DNA from 3 places in the Proteiniborus ethanoligenes genome. Region 3 is predicted to be linked to each of the others. Evidence: a T-box and tRNA genes for the amino acid it is inferred to sense, from the RefSeq annotation. Region 3 holds a T-box; the other regions hold tRNA genes.

Region 1 (2,281 bases), on a different contig from region 3:
GAATTCCTCTCCTACTAGTACCTCTGCATTTAATATTTGTTCTATTTCTCTTAGCTTCATTTTCCCACCCCAATCTTGAATTTCCAAGCTTTAAAACCCCTTTAAATAAAATCCAACTATATCTAGCCTATAAACAATAATCAATTGGAAAAGGATTTCATTCACTATAATATAATTTTAACATACTCTATTGTTTTTTTGAAACTAAGTTTACAAAAGCATCTTCATATATTGGTTTTATACCTTCTAGATGCTTATATGCATCATCCCTAGAGTTAAATTCTCCTGTAAAGACCTTAAATGTTCCATTGCTAATAATAAATCCATCAATATTATTTTCCTTAAGCTCTTTGATAAAGCTCTCTGCATTAGTTATGCTGCTAAAGTTTCCGAGCTGTACACTATAAAATGTAACCTCTCTTTGCTCTTCATCTCCCGTATTAGGGAGACTATCTACTAAGTCAGTATTATCTGATGATTCTTCTGTGTCTCCTATTTGGTTATTTAAATCATCTTCATAAACTGAATCATTGCTTATATCATCAGCTTCTGTTTCTTTGTTTTCTTCTACCCTATGCTCTATTGGATTTAGAGTGTTTTCTCCTTCAGAAAGCCTAGGTAGAATTACATATTGCACTAAAAAAAATCCTAATAAGATAGATATAATAGGTGCTGCTATAAAAAAGGCAACAATTGTGTAAAGCCTGTCCTTTTTGTTTTTATTTATTTTCGTTCTAGTAATTCGTCTCATAGCTTGCCCTCCTCTTTCTTTATACTAATAGATTATGATAGCAATTTCAAATAAATTAATAAAATTTGATTTTTATTATGTCTATTATTGAAAAGATTTTAGACAACATCAAAAAGAGAGCCTTTACCTATTGTTATAAATGTTTATTCTATATATAACTTTTTTTCCCTGCAAAGTATTAAAAGTTAATCAATAATTCATTTTCTTCTAAATAAAAATAGCCCTCCTTTCATAAACAGATTTCTATTATTATATCTGTCTACTCAGGAGAGCATATTGTTTGTATTTATATGGTGCAGGACACGAGACTCGAACTCGTACGGTCTTCGACCGCTACCCCCTCAAGATAGTGCGTCTGCCAGTTCCGCCAGTCCTGCATTTAGGGTTAACGAATATATTATAATTAAAAACCCTTCTTCTGTCAACTATAATTTAATTCATTATAGCCTAGTAATTCCAGATTGAACTATAGCTCAATCTGGAATTATATTTAATCATTATCATTTAACAAATCTTCTTTTCTCTGAAATTCTTCAGGTATATACCATTCTGTAATGCTGTTGAGAGTATGGGTAAATGTAGGATTAATTTCACCTCTAATATTATTATTTACTAGTACTGATGAGTTAGTGAAAAATAAACTCACATATGGAAGTTCATCTATTATCAAGCTTTGAATATCTTCATATATTCTTTTTTTATCTTCAGCCCGTATAGTTTGCTGTGCAAGTGTTAGTAGTTCATCCATTTTTTCATTGCTATATCCTAAAAAATTTGAGCCACTATTTATTTCAGAAGAATGAAATGCAAAGGATAAATCAGGAATATAAGACATTTCCCAGCCTAATAAAACTATGTCGAAGTTGCCACCTGTTATTTTTTGCATTAAACCTTCCCATTGATTATTCTTTATTTCTTCAGTAACATTTTCTCCCTTATTTTCATTATAGTCCTTTACAACATCAATACCTATGCTAATTAAATTATTTGCTATTATATTAGCAGTTTCTCTTCTTAAATCATTATATGAATTAGTTGTAAGTCTTAGTGAAAGACGATTTCCATCAATATCTTCAAAAAAACCGTCTTTATCTTCGTCCTTCCAGCCAGCTGAGGTAAGTATCTGTCTTGCTTTATTTGCATTGAAGCCATATGAATTTGCTTCATCAGATATTAGCCAAGAGTCAGGATGGATAGGCACATCATTTCTTGTTGCATGTCCAAGATATACTTTTTCTATAATAGATTGTCTATCAATGGCATATGCTATGGCCTTCCTAAGCCCTTTACCTTTTTCCCCCATAAACATTTCGTTTCGAAAATTAAACCCTAAAAACTCATATTTATTTGATGTGAATTCATATATATCCACCTTTTTATTTTGCGCATATTTTTCCCAATCTACTCCTAGGCTTGTGGTTAAATCTATTTGTCCTGATTCAAAGGAGGTAATTGCTAATTTTTCATCCTTTAGAGATTTCCCAATAACTTTTGATATATACGGTTCTCCCTTCCAGTAATCCTTATTTG
Region 2 (2,281 bases), on a different contig from region 3:
ATCCAGGAACATTAAATCTGTGTCTGTTTTTTGTATATGCCTGTTGAATACCCTTTTCAAAAGTTTCTGCATCTACTTGGATTTGTAAAGTTACAATATTGTTTTCTTTTTTTACAATTGTTGAACTCATTTGTTTATTCCTCCTTAAAACTTTGTATTATTCTTTAGATCCACAACTATTTCTTTTATAGAGAATAGATTAGTATCAGACCCAATTCAAAATCTTTTACACTGATAGTTTGTGAATATATACATTAATATACTACAGTATACTAAAAGTCTATAAATCTTATCTTAACGCTGAAATAAGTAGAAAATTCTATTCACATAATTAACCATTATATTATATCATAAATATTTTTTATGTCCAATTGTAGCATACATTTTTTTAAAAAATATATTAGATAGGCTATACTAAATAGGACAAATAAATTCCGAACAATGGTATAATATTAATATATCACTAGGGAGGAATTTAAATGGCAAAACATTATGAAGAACCATTCAAAAAGCAAATAGTAGCCTTGTATAATAACGGGAAGACTTTAGCAGACATTAATAGGGAATATGGAATAGCTAAATCTACAGTTAAAACATGGATTGAAAGATATAATAATTCAGGTTCATTTGATGTTAATGACAATAGGACTGAAGAAGAAATAGAGTTAATTGAATTAAGGAAAAAGGTAAAACAGCTTGAAATGGAGAATGATATTTTAAAGCAGGCAGCGTTAATACTAGGCAAAAAGAGAATTTACATGAATACAAAGAAAGTTCCCACATATTCCCGCAGATGAATTACATAGATGATTGTCCCTTTACTGTTTCATATTTTGAATTTATCATAACTGCTTTAATCTTATCCACGAACCCTAAATTGACACCTCCTAAGCGACGTCCATGGATACTATAGTTCATAGGCTATCTCCCCTGTTAATTATGTCAAGTTAGTTATTATTAGTATATTACAGCTTCACAGTTTATTATTCCCAATCCTTTTTTACGAGCAAAATCTAATAGGATGAATTGAGAATTTTTTTTAAAAAAACTTTTATATATATTTCATGGCATTATAAAAGCCTTGATTAAGATTTTACTCTAATCAAGGCTCTTTGTTTTTGGTGCGGGAGAGAGGACTTGAACCCCCACGTCAATGACACTAGATCCTAAGTCTAGCGCGTCTGCCAGTTCCGCCACTCCCGCATATTTTAAATTATCTTACCGACAAAATCTATTATACCACGTATAGAATTAATGTCAACACTATTTTAAAAAATTTTTTTTGGAAATAAACAGCAGCATTTATATGCTTCTAGCCATGTCTATCCCAAAATTCGTCTAGATATTTGACTATATTATTGTTTGTTGTTCTTATATTTGGAAACCATTCCTTGGGTAAGAGACCTTGATAAGTCTTATAAGAAAATCTTTCATCAATAAGAAGTATAATTCCCTTATCATCATCAGTACGGATTAATCTGCCTGCAGCTTGAAGTACCTTGTTCATTCCTGGATACATATAAGAATATTCGAAGCCTAAATTGTTTTTATTCTGAAAATAATCTTTAATTATATTTCTTTCTAGGCAAATCTGAGGTAATCCTACTCCAACAACTATAACTCCTATTAATCTATCTTCCTTCAGATCTATCCCCTCAGAAAAAACTCCACCTAAGACACAAAAGCCTATAGTATTCCCCTGAGGATTTATTCTAAATAAGCTTAAAAAATCCTCTCTTTCATCTTCAGACATATTAGGTGATTGGATATATGCTTGCAGCTCTGGATACTTGTGGGTAAAAACATCATATACTGAATTCATGTATTTGTATGATGGAAAAAATATTAAATAGTTTCCTGACTTAGCCATTAATACTGAATTAATATATTGAGCTATATGAGTGTAGCTCTTATCTCTTTCTTTATATCTAGTGGAAATATTGTCTCCTATTAGTACGCATTTGTTCCTATCTGGAAAAGGAGAATCTAAATATATCCTATAGTCGTCTTCGTCACCACCTAGTATGTTATGATGATATTCCATAGGTAATAAGGTTGCTGAAAAAAATACAGCAGACTTTCCTTTCACTAATGTATCCCTTAATAATTTAGATGGGTCAAGGCAAAATAGCTTTATTTTCACGTCATCATTGACTTTTTCTACATAGGTAATATACCTTTCATCATATATCTCATATATTCTTGTGAAGGAAATAGCATCAAAGTATAATTTTAAAAAGTCCTCATTTATTTCGGTGCCTTGCTCTTTTATTAAATATTC
Region 3 (2,281 bases):
GATATTTGGAATTCCATTAGTTCACATAAATAACAGAAGAAACGGTGTCGCTAAAGGTATTATAGCAGTTGGTGGAGTTTCTATAGGCGTACTTAGCCTTGGCGGAATATCCTTTGGATTATTTAGCTTTGGCGGGGTTTCCATAGGATTATTGATAGCCTTAGGTGGATTAGCAGGATCCCTTGGATTTGCACTAGGGGGTGCTGCCTTTGGATATTATATGGCGATGGGAGGAGCTGCAATAGCACAACATTTTGCAATGGGAGGATATGCTCAGGCAAATGTAGCTGTTGGAGATACGGTAAAAGGAATAATTACTGTATTCAAGACTAAGGGAACCGGAGACTTTCTTTTTAAAACACCAGTAAATGTCCAAGAATTTTCTGATGCAGTAAGAAACTTGTACCCTAAAATAGGCAAAATTACTTTTAGAATATTGGGCTTTTTTGTTGAGAATATGTGATGTAAATCAGCCCCAATAACTTTATAGTCATAACTAAATAATTTAAGCAAGTAAGTATTTTTTATCAATTAATTGCAAATACTAAAATATTCTTTCCTATTCGTTACAAAAACATTTGCTTTATATAATAAAATTTGGTACAATACCATATAATTGATATAATTGCATTGAAGAGAAGTAGTAGGCTATGGAGTTGTTTTTAGAGAGTCGTTGGCTGGTGAAAAACGACAGCAACAGTATCCGAACTCGTCTCTGAGCTATTAAGGTGAATACATTAGCCTTAATCGGATAAATCCGTTAAAATTTTTGAGTGGATAGTATTAATTATACTGTCAATTAGAGTGGTACCGCGAACCTTTCGTCTCTATATGAGTTGAAAGGTTTTTTTGTTTTTAAAACTATGAAACCAACTTTAATCAAGGAGTGAGAGCTTTGAAAGAGTATAATCCAAAATCAATTGAAAAAAAATGGCAAGACATTTGGGATGAAAAAGAAACCTTTTATGCTTCTGAAGATAAATCGAAGCCGAAATTCTATGCATTAATAGAATTCCCGTATCCATCAGGACAGGGACTTCACGTAGGCCATCCTAGACCATATACAGCACTAGATGTAGTAGCTAGAAAAAGAAGAATGGAAGGATATAATGTACTTTATCCTATGGGATGGGATGCATTTGGACTACCAACTGAAAACTATGCAATACAGAACAAAATTCATCCTGCAATAGTAACAGAAAAAAATGTTGCTAGATTCAAAGAACAGCTAAAATCTCTAGGACTATCTTTTGATTGGTCTAGAGAGATAAATACAACTGATCCTGAATATTTCAAGTGGACACAGTGGATATTCCTTAAGCTTTTTGAAAAAGGATTAGCGTATAAGAAAGAAGCATCTATAAATTGGTGCAACAGCTGTAAAGTAGGACTTGCAAATGAAGAAGTAGTAAATGGTGGCTGTGAACGATGTGGAGGAGAGGTAGTTAGAAAAACAAAAAACCAATGGATGTTAAAGATCACAGAATATGCAGAAAGATTAATCAATGATTTAGATTTAGTTGATTATATTGAAAGAGTTAAAATACAACAGAAAAACTGGATAGGTCGTTCAGAAGGTATGGAGGTAGACTTTAATATTACTGGTGATAAAAAAGTTACTGTATATACAACCAGACCAGATACTCTTTTTGGTGCAACTTATATGGTAATATCTCCAGAACATCCACTCATAGATGAACTAAAAGATAAAATCAATAATTTTGATGAAATTGAAGAATATAGAGAATATGCACATAAAAAATCAGACTTTGAAAGGACTGAATTGAATAAAGAAAAGACAGGAGTACAAATCGATGGAATAAATGCAATAAATCCTGTAAATAAGAAAGAAATACCTATTTGGATATCTGACTATGTGCTTATGTCCTATGGAACTGGTGCAATCATGGCTGTTCCTGGGCATGATACTAGAGACTGGGAATTTGCTACAAAGTTTGGTCTGCCTATAGTTGAAGTAGTAGCAGGAGGAAACATCAAAGAAAGCGCATTTACTGATATTGAAGATGGTGTAATAGTAAATTCTGACTTTATCAATGGTCTTCCAGTGAAAGAAGCAAAAGAGAAAATAAGCGATTGGATCGAGGAAAAGGGAATAGGCCACAGAAAAACTAATTATAAATTAAAAGACTGGGTATTTTCAAGACAAAGATACTGGGGAGAACCAATACCACTAGTATATTGTGAAAAATGTGGTTGGGTACCAGTGCCAGAAGAACAGCTTCCAGTACTATTACCAGAAGTAGAAAGCTATGAGCCGACA

What was found. The T-box of region 3 lies ahead of leuS (leucine--tRNA ligase). A T-box ahead of a tRNA ligase gene usually reads a tRNA of that ligase, here a tRNA-Leu.
Region 1: it has a tRNA-Leu gene. The T-box ahead of leuS (leucine--tRNA ligase) is inferred to sense a tRNA for this amino acid. The anticodon was not compared.
Region 2: it has a tRNA-Leu gene. The T-box ahead of leuS (leucine--tRNA ligase) is inferred to sense a tRNA for this amino acid. The anticodon was not compared.

Annotation. Positions count from the first base shown of each region.
Region 1 covers NZ_FNQE01000035.1:11,277-13,557, forward strand. Annotated here, with positions in the region: gene BLV37_RS12920 (DRTGG domain-containing protein) at 1-87, opposite strand, end outside; gene BLV37_RS12925 (SPOR domain-containing protein) at 188-751, opposite strand; tRNA gene BLV37_RS12930 (tRNA-Leu) at 1,043-1,128, opposite strand; gene BLV37_RS12935 (ABC transporter substrate-binding protein) at 1,242-2,281, opposite strand, start outside.
Region 2 covers NZ_FNQE01000018.1:32,791-35,071, forward strand. Annotated here, with positions in the region: gene tig (trigger factor) at 1-130, opposite strand, end outside; gene BLV37_RS08650 (helix-turn-helix domain-containing protein) at 480-797, shown strand; tRNA gene BLV37_RS08655 (tRNA-Leu) at 1,120-1,203, opposite strand; gene BLV37_RS08660 (helicase C-terminal domain-containing protein) at 1,313-2,281, opposite strand, start outside.
Region 3 covers NZ_FNQE01000030.1:24,321-26,601, reverse strand. Annotated here, with positions in the region: gene BLV37_RS12040 (hypothetical protein) at 1-463, shown strand, start outside; T-box leader at 622-832, shown strand; gene leuS (leucine--tRNA ligase) at 896-2,281, shown strand, end outside.